2 regions of the Gluconobacter sp. GP1 genome follow, and region 1 is predicted to be linked to the other one. Evidence: riboswitches for the same ligand, from Rfam matches in the RefSeq annotation. Region 1 holds a riboswitch; the other holds the start of a gene.

Region 1 (7,266 bases):
TTCCTGAAGCTTCAGGCCCGGACGTCCACGAACGAAGAAACCACCGAAGCCCTTTCTGAAGCCCAGCACCGAATTGCGGCCATCGGGCTGGTTCATCGGCGTCTGTATCGTGGCGATCAGATGGGCATGGTTGATCTGAGCCGCTACCTTGAAGAGTTGATGGAAGAGCTCTGCTCTTCACTTGGCGAGGAATGGCAGGCGCAACTTCGCATGGTTCTATCACCCGTCTCCATTTCGGCAGACCGCGCCATCAATGTAGGGCTGGTGCTGACGGAACTAGTCATCAATGCCAGCAAATATGCCTACGGTGGCCAGGCCGGTCCGCTTTACCTCTCGCTTTCCGTCACTGGCGACCGTCTGACGCTGACTGTTTCCGATCAGGGCCGTCATGATATCAATCTGAACGGAAATGGTTTCGGGACACGCATGATGAAGGCTGTCGTCGGAAGCCTTGGTGGTACCCTCACCTATACGCCGCTTTCCCCGGGCCTTGAGGCTGTCATGGCTGTGCCGCTCGACATCAACGGACCTGCCTCAGCGCATGAAGACATTCCTGACGGTCTGTATTCCTGAAAGCATCTTTCCGAGCACAAAAAAAGCGCCTGCTCCCTCATGAGAGCAGGCGCTTTTTTTATAAGGTCGCAATAGAGCGAATATCACTCAGGAAACCAGATTACCTTCTTTGTCCACGAGCGTGATCGGATAATCACCCGTGAAACAGGCATCGCAGTAGCGACCTGCGCCATCCGTACGACTTTCATGACCCAGCGCCCGATAGAGGCCATCAAAACTGATGAAGGCGAGGCTATCCACGCCAATAACGGCCGCCATTTCTTCCATCGTATGGGTTGCCGCCATCAGCTTGCTCTCTTCGGGCGTATCAATGCCATAGAAGCAAGGATGGCGCGTTGGCGGGGACGTAATGCGCATATGCACTTCCGTCGCACCGGCCGCGCGCACCATATCCACAATCTTGCGAGACGTCGTTCCACGTACAATCGAGTCATCGACCAGAACGACCCGACGTCCAGCCAGAACCGGACGATTGGCGGAATGCTTCATCTTCACGCCAAGATTCCGGATCTGATCCGTTGGCTCAATGAATGTCCGGCCGACGTAATGATTGCGGATAATGCCCAGCTCAAACGGGATACCGCTCTCAGCCGCATATCCGATCGCAGACGGTACGCCGGAGTCCGGCACTGGCACGACAACGTCTGCTTCGACTGCCGTCTCGCGTGCCAGCTCTGCACCGATGCGCTTGCGGGCTTCATAGACAGGCTGGCCTTCAAGCACTGAATCAGGCCGTGCAAAGTAGATGTATTCAAAAACACAGAAGCGCCCACCCTGATCGCCAAACGGGCGAAGGGACCGAAGCCCCTCAGAGTTTATCACCACGATTTCGCCGGGCTCGATGTCCCGAACATATTCCGCACCAATGATGTCGAGCGCACAGGTCTCACTGGAAAGAACCCAGCCACCATTCGAATCTTCGTAACCCGGCATCCGACCCAGAACCAGCGGACGAACGCCCAATGGGTCACGCATGCCAATCAGGCCGTCATCGGGCGTCAGGGTAATGAGGGAGTAAGCCCCCTTCACCTGCTTGACGGCGTCAATGAAGCGATCGAGCACGGTGGTATAGAGGGAAATGGCGATGAGATGGATGAAGACTTCCGTATCCGTGGAGGAATGGAAGATACATCCGCGCTTTACCAGCGCCTGCTTCAGTGTGGCAGAATTGGTCAGATTTCCGTTATGGGCAACGGCCAGACCACCGAACTCGTAATCCGCATACAGAGGCTGCACATTCCGGACATGCGTTCCGCCTGTGGTAGCGTATCGGTTATGACCGATGGCAACACTCCCAGGCAGCGTTGCCATGACACGGCTGTCTCCGAAGACATCACCGACCAGCCCCAGACCTTTGTGCTGATGGAACCGTTCGTTATCGAAACTGACGATTCCGGCAGCTTCCTGACCACGATGCTGAAGCGCATGGAGTCCAAGAGCGGTCAGGGCAGACGCATCAGGCACGCCCCAGACGCCGAAAACGCCACATTCCTCGTAAGGACGGTTGAGAGTATCGGAGGCAGTCATGCAGTTCGGCCTTTCCGGACTGGGTTCACAACGACGCGTCATGACCGCTTGTGGGCGGCGATGCAAGATGTGGTTGCAATGAATGTGGCAGATAACCGGCAAGTCGGGATGCTCCGGCCTCAATATATGGCCCGGTGAAGCTTCCCTGCATCAGGTAGGAGGTCCAGGACCCGAAAAAAGACCCCGCCAGCAGATAAAGTGCGATCAGCATCACATATCCGCGCAGAATGCCGAAAATAGCGCCCAATATGCGGTCTACGCCGCCAAAAAGAGTGCCCCTCACCGCTGCACCCACACGCCCGGCAATCGTCGTCAGCGTCAGCAGGATGACGATGAACAGGACTGCCGCGCTTGCGCTCTCCGCCAACCAGCTCTCATGCAGATAGGGAGAAATCCATGGAACCAGGGCAGCATGGAACCGATAGGTGAGAATGACGGCCGAAGCCCAGGCGACAAGCCCGGAAAGCTCTGTGGTAAAACCGCGTGTCAGCCCCCAAAGAGCAGACAGACCAATCACGATCAGCACGCCGATATCCAGCCGGCTCAGGTCATCCGGCGAAATATGAGACAGATCTGGAAGAGAGGGCATGGCTCAGGGCAATTTGGTGGAACGGTAGTGGCCGCCTTTACGCGGTCGGATGCCATTAGCACGAAGTTCTTCCGCAAGGCGGATTCTTTCGTTCAGTTCTGCCCAGACCTGATCAGCTTCAACGCCGCGAGCTTTCCACACCTTCTCAAGAAGACCGACGAAAGCCGCACTTTCACGGACCAAACCGGCGCGATCATTGACCATGACATGCAGAACGCAGTTTGAAGCCGAATTGCCCAGCCGGGTCGCCAGTTTCGTGACTTTGCGGGTTTTCCGGAATGGGAGAAGGTCTTCCTTAAGCGGCATCACTCTATGATGAGGGTGATGGCCTATGGACGCAAGGCCATCACCCTCAATCATTCCGCGTCAGGTGTTATTCCGCAATCGTTTCTACTTCATTTTCCGGAACATAAAGTTTTGCACCATGTTCCTGAAAGACTTCACTCATCTGCGCCATCCCATCCTGACGTTCTGCCTCACGGCGAATGTCATGGCTGATCTTCATGGAGCAGAACTTCGGGCCGCACATCGAACAGAAATGCGCCGTCTTGTGAGCCTCTTTTGGAAGCGTTTCGTCGTGGAAGCTCCGTGCCGTATCCGGGTCCAGCGCCAGATTGAACTGATCTTCCCACCGGAACTCGAACCGTGCACGGGACAGTGCGTCATCCCGCAACTGAGCTGCTGGATGCCCCTTTGCCAGATCAGCAGCATGAGCCGCAATCCGGTAGGTTATGACACCCGTCTTCACGTCTGAGCGGTCCGGCAGACCCAGATGCTCCTTCGGTGTCACGTAGCAAAGCATCGCCGTCCCGAACCAGCCAATCATGGCCGCCCCGATACCCGACGTGATGTGATCATAGCCCGGCGCAATGTCGGTCGTTAGCGGGCCAAGCGTATAGAACGGCGCTTCGCCACATTCCTTAAGCTGCTTGGTCATGTTGACCTTGATCTTGTGCATCGGCACATGACCTGGCCCTTCAATCATGACCTGGCAGCCCTTTGCCCAGGCCACTTTCGTCAGTTCACCCAACGTCGTCAGTTCAGCAAACTGCGCCGCATCATTTGCGTCGGCAATCGACCCCGGACGCAGCCCATCCCCCAGGGAAAAGGTGATGTCATACCGGCGCATGATGTCGCAGATTTCTTCGAAGTGCTCGTAGAGAAAGCTCTCACGATGATGCGCCAGACACCAGGACGCCATGATGGAGCCACCACGGGAGACAATTCCCGTCGTACGCTTTGCTGTCAGCGGGATGTGCTGAAGGCGGACACCAGCATGAATTGTGAAATAATCCACGCCCTGCTCGGCCTGTTCGATCAGCGTGTCGCGGAAGATCTCCCACGTCAGCTTCTCAGGAACACCATTCACCTTCTCCAGCGCCTGATACAGCGGCACCGTGCCGATCGGCACTGGAGAGTTCCGCATGATCCAGTCACGGATGTTGTGAATGTTTCGGCCTGTAGAGAGATCCATCACCGTGTCCGCGCCCCAGCGGATGGACCAGACCAGTTTTTCCACCTCTTCGGCCGCAGAAGACGTCACAGCCGAATTGCCGATATTGGCGTTCACCTTCACAAGGAAGTTGCGGCCAATAATAACCGGCTCAAGTTCCGGATGGTTGATATTGGCGGGAATGACAGCCCGCCCCCGCCCCACTTCTTCGCGCACGAATTCTGGCGTGATGAACGCTGGAATTTCCGCACCGAAATCTTCGCCATCTGCCCGGCGCTCTTCCGCTCCCTCTGCCATTTCAGCACGGCAGACGTTTTCGCGATGAGCAATATAGATCATCTCTTCCGTGATGATCCCGGCCCTTGCGTATTCATACTGCGTGACGTGCTGTGCACCCTCACCCGAATAGACTTCGTGCGGTGCCGGACACGCTGGAACAGCTTGCGCCTCGCTTGCGAAGCCGTTGTCTTCCGGCTTGACGGCCCGCGCTGCAACCCGCTCGAAGCCCCGCTTGGCAAGCCATTCTGCACGTGGAGCCGAGAGGCCCTTCGTCACATCAATCGTGACAGACGTGTCTGTATAAGGACCAGACGTGTCATAAACTCTGACAGGCGCTTCATTCGCTGACGGATGCAGCGCAATTTCGCGATATGGAACCAGAATATCCGGGCGTCCCGGCGCTTCGGACCACTTCTTGCAGGAACCCTGAATCGGGCCTGTCGTCACATGGCCTACAGCTGGTCTCTGGTTCAGATTTTGTGGAATGTCACCCATGTTCGCCCCCTCTGAGGCAGAGGGAGCAACAGCACGCACCGCTGGCAAAGCCAGTTTCGTTGTGTCTCAACACCATTCCCTCCGCCGGTTCTAACCGGATCAGGTTTCCCGGATGCAGGATGCACCCGGCAGGGTCGTCACACCGCAGACCTTACAGTCCTTCAGTGACCTCTCAGCTTCTTTTGGCGAAGCTCCCCCTGGTAGGGGCCACACTCATCGCATCAGCTTCGTCCTGTCAATGCGTTTCACCGTGAAGTGAGCCGGGGAAACAGCTATGACCTGCTTTACGTTTTGAGGAGACACGCTCTTGAACCTGTATGTTTTCTATCTCGGTGGCGCAGCACCCGGCGCGAACATCGAAGTTCATGATGTTCAGTTTGCAATCGCGAACAAGCCGGAAGATGCTTATCCATCACTTGCAGAACACTGGTTTGGGGTTCGGAATTCCCTGCACGTCGATGCCTACGGCATCATCACATGGGCGGACGGACACGCCGTCACACTCAGTCCTGAAAAACCTGCAGGCGCCCAATCACTCTATTTCATCAATATGGGTGGATATGCGGCCGGTGAGTTGAAGGAAGAGCACGCTTTTACCTTCCTCGTCGCCGCATCGGCAGAGGATGCCAAGGCAAAGGCCAAAAAGACCCTATTACCGGGCTATGACCATCGCCACCGCGACAACTTCATGGAAGTGGATGACTGCCTGCCTCTGGAACAGATTGACGGGCTTTATATCCATCTGACTCCACAGGACGACGGGCACCCTGTCACAGCGCTTTGGCAAGGCTACCGAAAGATCTGACGTCCCTGCGCTATATCTCACGGAGCTACTCATGCCTCACCAGATGCCGGTTTACCTGTTTTCCTACGGAACACTCCAGCAACCCGAGGTTCAGCTTTCCTCATTCGGTCGCCTGCTGCATGGCGAGGAGGATGCGATGACGGGCTATCAGGCGTCGATGATGGAAATCACGGATGCTGCTGTCATCAAGGCCAGCGGCAAACGCTTTCATCCTGTTATTCACCCGAGTGACAATCCACAGGACGAAATCACAGGGCAAGTCTTCTGCATCACTGAAGCTGAGCTTCTTGCTGCGGATGCTTATGAAGTGTCCAGCTACAAGAGGGTGCAAGTTACACTGCGCTCAGGCAAAAATGCGTGGGTCTACGTGCTCGCCTAACCAGCTTGGAATCAAAAAAGGCAGCCAGTGACCCGGCTGCCTTTTCCAGAATTCAGAACGCTGGCCTACCTGACTTCAGGCAGCCTCAGAGCGCTTGAGCTGACGTTCGCACCAAAGCGTAGAGAGTGCTTCAACCAGTTCGTCAATTGCTTCGTTTGTATGAAGCGGCGTCGGCGTCAGACGCAGACGCTCCGTTCCGCGCGGGACGGTCGGGAAATTAATCGGCTGGATATAATGCCCGAAGCGGTTCAGCAACTCATCGGAGAGATCCCGACATAGCTCAGCCTCGCCCACCATGACGGGTACGATATGGCTCGGATTGCCGACATGCGGAATGCCTGCCTTGTCCAGAGCGGCCCGCAGATAGGCTACAGCGCGCTGCTGTCCTTCACGTTCTGCGCTGCTGCGCTTGAGATAACGGACGCTGGCCAGCGCACCCGCAGCAATCATCGGCGGCAGAGCCGTGGAGAAAATGAAGCCTGAACCGAAAGAGCGCACGAAATCGCAAAGCGGTGCAGAGGCAGCAATATAGCCACCCACGACGCCATAACCCTTGCCGAGCGTCCCTTCGATCACCGTCAGACGATGGGACAGGCCCAGCTTCTCAGCAACGCCTGCACCGTGATCACCATACATGCCCACGGCATGAACTTCATCAAGGTAAGTCATGGCGCCGTATTTGTCGGCCAGATCACAGAACGCTTCGATCGGGGCGATATCGCCATCCATGGAATAGACGGACTCGAACGCGATGATCTTGGGGACGTCTGCTGGAAGTTCCTTCAGGCGACGCTCCAGATCTTCCACATCGTTGTGACGGAAAATCTGCTTTTCAGCGCGGGAATGACGGATGCCCTCAATCATGGAGGCATGGTTCAGTTCATCAGACAGAACCACACAGTTCCGCAGACGGCCCGCAATAGTGCAGAGCGTTACCCAGTTGGACAGATAGCCCGAGTTGAAAAGCAGGGCACTTTCTTTCCCGTGAAGGGAAGCCAGCTCTTTTTCCAGTTCCACATGATAGTGGTTCGTGCCGGAAATGTTGCGCGTTCCACCTGCGCCAGCGCCCGTCTCATCAAGGGCATCATGCATCGCCTTGAGGACTTCCGGGTGTTGCCCCATGCCGAGATAATCGTTGGAACACCACACTGTGACGTCACGACCGA
Region 2 (7,266 bases), on a different contig from region 1:
AGGCGGGTCAGGGCTGTCGCGGAGAACGGGCGTTGTCCATGCCACAGAACAGTTTCTGGAACGGCCGAGTTGGGAAAAAACGCCAGAACACGTTTCGCCTCGGCGAGTGTTAGAGGCGGCCAGTGCCGTTCAGCCTGCACACCATTGACGCCGAACTGTCCGGGAGCAGTCACGGGTTCAGAAGCCTGTGGACGCTGTGAACAGGGCTGCGAAACCGCCGCCGATGTAATAACTCGGGGCGCTCCCGCTGATCGTGCTGCCGTAAATGCCAGTCGTGTCCTTTGCGTTCAGGGTCGGGCTGGCAACGCCGGACAGGGAGCGCTCATTGGTGATGTTGATGAAGTTCAGGCGCAGGGTTGGTTTGTGCAGGCGAGACAGATCACCGAAGCGGTAGCCGACGGAAATATCGCCGGTCGTTCGGTCTGACATCCGCTCATCATTCATGAACGTTGCGTATTGGTGCCCGGTGTAATGCAGGGTGGCCACGCCGAAGATATGCCCGTCATCGTAACTGATGCCAGCCGCGGCCTGAAGTGTCGGGCTGCGAACGGCGATTTTGCCTTTGGTCGGCAGAAGATCGCCGCCGGAGGCAATGTTGTTATCAATGGTGGCGTGCAGATACTCGCCGGAAACATAGGGGCTGAAGTGGTGCCAGGGGCGCAGGCCGATTTCCACATCCACACCGCGGGAGGTTTGGCCGCCGGCATTCATGGTCGTCTGAATGATGGAGCCGTTCTGGGAGGCGAGTGTTGAGATCTGGCGGTTGGTGAAATTGTAGTTGAACAGCGTCAGGCTGCCGATGATCCATTGTCCTGTGCGGCGATATCCCAGTTCTTCGGAAATGGAATATTCGTTGCGGACATCCGCGCTGCCGGTTGTCGCGAGTGCGCCGGAGGTTGGGTCGTAGGTGTTGTAAAGCGCCGTCTGGTCTGGCGCGCGGAAATTGGTCGTGGCGTTAAAGAAGATCTGGTTCTGCTCATCAATGCGCCAGCGGACGCCAAGACGCGGCAGAGGCTCCATGCTGTTTGACGCCACACGATACTGAGGGCCGGGAACATTGTTCGTGCCAGCGCGGCTCATCATAACGGCCTTGAAACCCGCTTCGATGGTCAGGCGATCATGCAGGAGCGAGATATGATCGCCCAGATACAGTGCGTTGGTCTGGGAAATAGTGTGGAAGCTGCCGCCCAGCAGTTTCTGCCCGTCCGCAAGATGGATCAGGCTACGGCTGTTTTCCGCCCAGATATCGCCTGAGGCGCCGGTGGCAGAAACGGTTGTGAAGGGCTGCTGCTCGTTGTCGTCTCCGTAATCGTACCAGTAACCGAGGACGAAGTCGTTCCAGCCGGTTTTGTAATGCAGGGTGGAATTGAATCCGGAGCGATAACTGCGTTGCGTGTAGTTGGCACGCACGACAGCGGTTCCATCCTGTGCATTGGGCAGCGTGAGCGTGTCACTCAGGGGCTGAGTGCCGTTATAGAGTCCGGTTTCCGTCAGTGTGGAGCCACCCGGAACGTTGCCATAGGCGAACTGTGCGTAGGGTGTGACGTCCAGGGAAAGCTTATGCGTCAGATGCAAGTGGACGGGCGCTCCTGCATAGAAGGTGCGTTCTGGCGCACGCCACAGACGCCAGTAATTGACGGCATTGTCTGCGTTGGAGGCGTCATAATGGCCTGCAAGGTTGTTCGCGCCATGAATGCCATCGGCTTTCCAGCTTTCCATCGTAACCTGCGGATAATAGCTGGTGACGGTGGTGTTGAAGGAGCCAATGAGGCTGGCGCGGTTGCCCTGGCCCCATTCCTTCAGGAATTTGAAATCGACATGCTGGCGTTTGTCCCGCCCCGGTCCGCGCCAGTTGTCGCTGGCACTGTGGGAATAGGACACAAAGCCACGGATGCCGGAATTTCCGATGTTGCCTGTTTCAAGGCGAATGAATTCGCGGTTGGTGTCGAAGGAGCCATAGGAGACGCTGGCGAAACCCCCTGCCTTCTGTGACGGATCGAGAAAGGACAGGCTCATCAGCCCCCCGGCAGCGTTTAAGACAGGGCTGTCCAGATCTGCGGAACCCTGGGCGAGCGCGACCTGACTGTAGTTTTCGCTGTCAGCGAACTGGCTCGGATAGCCGGAATAATAGGCGACATCGTTTAGCGGTGTGCCTTCCAGCACATAGCCGATAGCATCATTGTTTAGGCCGCGAACGGTCAGGTTGGTGTTGGGCGAAAAGCCGAACGGATCGGATGTGGCGACATTCGCACCGGGCAGCATGGAGGCGAGCTGATAGGCCGTCGCCATCGGGGGTTGCTTGTCCATGTAGTCGCGGCCGACTGTGCTGATAGAGCGCACGCTGTTTTCCGGTCGGATCAGTCCGCCGCCGGGCTGATGTCCGGGCGCACTGTCAGAAACGCGGTGAACCGTGATGTGCTCGGCCTTCGGGGCTACGGGCGCAGGTGGGGTAAGGGCTGTGGTATCCGCCGCGCGCACTGTACCGGCACAAACGGTCAGGCCGAGCAGGAAGACAGGAACCTGGCGGGATTTGCGCGCAAATACGGTGGTCATGATGGTGCTGTCCCGCCTGCAATACTGCGATCCCCCATGCGCAGCGGGGACGACGAGAGACACCGAAAATCCAGTCTGTGGATCTGTCAGTAGCCACCATCCCTCCGCCAGCATGAACTGGATCAGGTTCTATGGGTCACTGCGCTGGTATGGCTCTAAAGCGCATACCCTCAGCAGTCTCTCAGCCCTTTGTCAGGGCACCCCAAGGTGAAGAAGCACTCCTTCATGGGCTGCGAGAGAATGTCAATAAATTCCGTAAGGCGTGGGGCGATCAAAATTTCGTCGGGAGGGATGGAGCGGCGATGCAGAGCAGGATAGAGTATTGTTATAAGATAACATTTCTAGGATCTGTCATGCGTGTTGTGAAGCGCCTGTTACCTACTCTGCTCATTGCAGGCACAGCCCTCGGTTCAGCTCAGGCCGAGGAAGGAATGTGGACGTTCGATCATCTGCCAGCCCGTCAGTTGAAGCAGCAATATGGCTTCGAGCCTTCGGCTGAATGGATCAACCACGTCATTCAGTCTTCAGCACGTCTGGCAGAAGGATGCTCGGCGTCTTTTGTTTCTGGTGACGGGTTGGTGATGACAAATCATCATTGTGCCAATACCTGCCTGACCGACCTATCGGACAAGACGCACGATTATTTTCATGATGGTTTTTCGGCAGAAGATGTTTCCAAAGAGCCGCAATGTCCGGGTATGGAGCTGGATCGTCTGGATCAGGTGAAAGACGTGACAGGCCGTGTCGCTGATATGACCTCAGGCAAGCATGGTGCGGATTATGCAAAGGCGCTTCAGGCTGCCAGTAGCGTTCTGACGAAGGAATGTGCGGGCGGAGACGCAACACACTGGCGGTGTGATGTTGTGACGCTCTATCACGGTGGTCAAACTGCGCTCTATCGCTATCGTCGATATCAGGATGTGCGTCTTGTGATGGCGCCGGATCAGGATATCGCATTTTTCGGTGGCGATCCGGATAACTTTACCTTCCCACGGTATGATATCGACCTGTCGATGTTGCGGGTGTTTGAGGACGGTAAGCCGGTCCACACACCTTTCTTCAAGTTTGACCCGAAAGGGCCAAAAGCAGGAGAGTTGGTGTTCACGTCTGGTAATCCGGGGCGAACGCAGCGGTCTCTTCCGGCCAGTGCATTGACGTTCCAGCGGGACGTTATCCTGCCAACCATCATTGGGGTGTATTCTACCAGCGAAGGGGCGCTCTGGCAGTATTCGCGTGAAAGCAAGGAACATCTGATTGAAGCGCAAAATACGCTGTTCGGCGTTCAGAACGGCCTGAAATCTCTGTCGGGCACCGTGAAGGCTCTGCGGGAACCCGGCGTGATGGAAAAGCGTGAAGCGGAAGATCGCGCTCTTCAGGCCTGGATTGATGCGGATGCCGAGCGCCGCAAAATCTATGGCGAGCCGTTCAAAAAAGTGGAGGCTGCACTGGCCATACAGCGCCAGTCTTATGGCCATGATTTTGCCATTGCCCGTACAGTTCATGGCCTGCTCGGTGATGCTGTCATGCTGGTATCAGCCGCGCAGGAGCGACAGAAGCCGGATGCCGAGCGTCGTGCGGGCTACCGCGATGCCGAACTGGCTGAACTTGAAGCTGAAATTTCTGCCAAAGTGCCGGTGCATGTCGATTTGGAAACCATGACGCTGGCTTTGGGTATGACCACGATGCGACAGATGCTGGGTGAGGACGATGCTGCCGTGCATCTGGTTCTGGGCACAAAAAGCCCGGATGAACGCGCGGCAGAACTGATGCAGGGAACAAAACTTGCTGATCCTGCGCAGCGCCTTGCGTTGTATAAGGGCGGTGCAAAGGCCATTCAGGCTTCTACGGACCCGATGATTGTTCTAGCCCGTCAGTTGCAGCCGGTTCTGGATGTGATCCGCAATCGAAGCCGTGATCAGATCGAGGCGCCAATGCACGAAGCTCAGGGTGCGATTGCCCGTGCCCAGTTTGCGCGCGCTCAGGCAGAAGGAAGGGCAGATACGCTTTATCCGGATGCTACATTCTCACCAAGACTGTCTTACGGCACCGTCAAAGGTTGGCAGGAGGGTGCCACGACGATTGCGCCCTTCACAAATTTTGCCGGGATGTACAAACATGCGACCGGGAGCGATCCGTTCCGCCTCCCGCAGGTCTGGCTGGATGCGAAGCCTCATCTGACACTGTCCACGAATCTCGATTTTGTTTCGACGAATGATATTGTGGGTGGAAATTCAGGCTCGCCGGTCATTAACCGGCAGGGCAATGTGGTGGGTCTGATTTTCGACGGTAATCTCGATAGTCTGGCTGGCGATCTTTATTACGATGGCGAGCGCAATAGAGCGGTTTCGACGGATACAAGCGCCATCATGGCTGCACTCAAGACTGTCTATCATGCCGATGCCCTTGCTCAGGAACTGGAACAGGGACACCTGTAATCATGATGTGAGGGTCATTCCTGCGGAATAACCCTCGACATCCAATGTAAGATTCCTGACAGTGGGTGGATGCCAGTCTGTCCGTCTTCCTGTTGTTTTCAGCCTGGAGTGTCCCCTGATGCTGGGTGACACTTTCCGCTCTCTGGGGCGGCGCAATTATCGTGTCTGGGTCTGGGGAGCACTGTTCTCCAACATCGGAACATGGATGCAGTTCACGACGCAGGACTGGCTTGTTCTCACTGAATTGACCCATCACGATGCCATGGCCATTGGCATCGTGATGGCCCTCCAGCTTGCCCCGCCTCTTTTGCTTATGCTCTGGACCGGACTGATTGCTGACCGGGTTGAGAAGCATCGCTTTCTGCTTTTTACACAAGGTGCTCTGGGTGTGCTGGCTGTTGCACTGGGTCTTCTCGTCGTTACGGGATCGGTCCGTCTCTGGCAGGTGGATCTGTTTGCTTTCCTGAGTGGTTGTGTCGCCGCGTTTGACAGTCCTGTTCGTCAGACGTTTGTCGGTGAGTTGGTGGGAGAGACTGACCTTCCAAATGCCGTGGCCATCAATTCCATGTCCTATAATGCTGGACGGATGATCGGGCCTGCGGTCGCAGGGTTCTGTATTGCGGAAATTGGTTCAGGCTGGTCGTTTGTTTTAAACGGGCTTTCGTTTTTCGGTGTCATGGGCTCTTTGCTCTTTATTCGCCGTGAAGACCTGTTTCGGCATGCCAAAGCGAGAGAAACCGAGCGCAACGCCCTGACCAGCGGACTGCGCTACGTCTGGGCGCGCGAGGATCTTCGGACCATTCTGATTATGTTGTTCATTATCGGAGCGTTTGGTCTCAATTTCCCGATCTTTATTGCGACCATGGCAGTTGGCGTGTTTCACGTCGGCGCGCATGGCTATGGAATTCTGAATTCCGCCATGGCCGTGGGCACCATTCTGGGGGGCTTTCTGGCAGCAGGCCGTAAAAAGGCAGATTTTGATGTTCTGCTGAATGGCTCATTGATTTTTGGTGTGGGGTGCCTGTTGGGAGCATTGGCCCCGACATACTGGCTTTTTGCCTGCACGTTGCTCATTACCGGCGTATCATCTCTTACATTTACAGCCACCAGTAACAGCTTCATGCAGCTCTCGAGCGACCCATCCATGCGAGGGCGCGTGCTGGCTATCCGGTTTGCTGTTTTTGCAGGATCATCCCCATTTGGTGCCCCTGTTGTGGGATGGGTTGCCAATTATTTTGGGCCACGGTGGTCCCTGGGTGTCGGAGCACTGTCAGGGTTTTTGGCGGCAGTGGTGGCGTTGTTATACATCCTGCGCATGCGAGAGCAGCAGGGCGAGAAGCATTCGTGACCGTTCGCTGGAGAAAGCGGATTGCGGCAGCGGCGTTGGCTGGCGGTATTATATGTGCGAGTTGGTGCGCATGCGTTGCCGTAACGGGTATGCGTGCTTCTGCCAGCCCCGCAGAAATGGGCGTCATTTTCGGCACAGCCGTCACGGATGCGGGCGTGCCGAAGCCAGCGTTGCAGGACCGTCTGGAAACCGGATTGTTACTCTGGAAAGAAAAGCGCGTTCGGGAACTGATGGTGAGTGGAGCTGTGGAAACGGCCAATCATCAGGATGAAGCTGAAATCATGGCGCACTGGCTGGAAAATCACGGCGTTCCGGCAGAAGCGATCATCGTTGATTCACAGGGAAACAATACCTGGCTGACGGCTCTGCACGTTGCGCAGGAAGCGCCGGAAGGAGCAGTCGTCGTTTCGCAATGGTTTCACATCATGCGGGCAGAATGGGCATTGCGGCATGCTGGCGTGAAAGACGTGTCAGGTGCGTATCCGAAAGTCTTTCGGCTGCCTGAACTCTACTATTTGTTCCGGGAGGCCGTGGCGCTCCCGGTATACTGGGTGACGAAACCGGCGCCTGCTCAGTAGGGCACACCAATCTGTTCGATCGCTGTTGCGAGTGACGGAGCCAAGGGCATCATCGGTGCCAGAGTGGACTGGTAGGCATGGTAAAGGTCGCCCTTACCTTTGTAGATATGTTCTGTCGGCTCGCCTTCTGGGCTGACTTCGTTGAACCAGCTTCCAAAATCCCGATCGATCAGGGTTGTGTCGATATAATCCCAGATCGTGCGATACCAGTGCTCGTAATGTGGATTTCCCGTGCGCTTATACAGGTTGATCGCCGCAGTCAGCGCTTCTGCATGAGCCCAGTGGACGCGGGAAGGCACATGGGGTTTGTGATCCCAGTCAATTGTGTAAACCATTCCGGGAAGACCATCGA

What was found. Region 1 has a riboswitch for thiamine pyrophosphate ahead of thiC (phosphomethylpyrimidine synthase ThiC). Riboswitches for the same ligand answer to the same signal wherever they lie in the genome.
Region 2: linked by a shared signal. The riboswitch ahead of R5H23_RS08800 (TonB-dependent receptor domain-containing protein) and the one ahead of thiC (phosphomethylpyrimidine synthase ThiC) in region 1 are both predicted to bind thiamine pyrophosphate.

What each region holds. Positions count from the first base shown of each region.
Region 1 covers NZ_JASGXC010000002.1:221,560-228,825, reverse strand. The annotation lists gene R5H23_RS05625 (histidine kinase dimerization/phosphoacceptor domain -containing protein) at 1-573, shown strand, start outside; gene purF (amidophosphoribosyltransferase) at 661-2,100, opposite strand; gene R5H23_RS05615 (CvpA family protein) at 2,126-2,689, opposite strand; gene R5H23_RS05610 (hypothetical protein) at 2,693-3,049, opposite strand; gene thiC (phosphomethylpyrimidine synthase ThiC) at 3,063-4,916, opposite strand; TPP riboswitch at 4,975-5,124, opposite strand; gene R5H23_RS05600 (DUF1543 domain-containing protein) at 5,224-5,721, shown strand; gene R5H23_RS05595 (gamma-glutamylcyclotransferase family protein) at 5,753-6,100, shown strand; gene hemA (5-aminolevulinate synthase) at 6,176-7,266, opposite strand, start outside.
Region 2 covers NZ_JASGXC010000003.1:126,092-133,357, reverse strand. The annotation lists gene R5H23_RS08805 (phosphotransferase) at 1-173, opposite strand, end outside; gene R5H23_RS08800 (TonB-dependent receptor domain-containing protein) at 178-2,553, opposite strand; TPP riboswitch at 2,636-2,768, opposite strand; gene R5H23_RS08795 (S46 family peptidase) at 2,907-4,988, shown strand; gene R5H23_RS08790 (MFS transporter) at 5,107-6,336, shown strand; gene R5H23_RS08785 (YdcF family protein) at 6,333-6,914, shown strand; gene R5H23_RS08780 (AGE family epimerase/isomerase) at 6,908-7,266, opposite strand, start outside.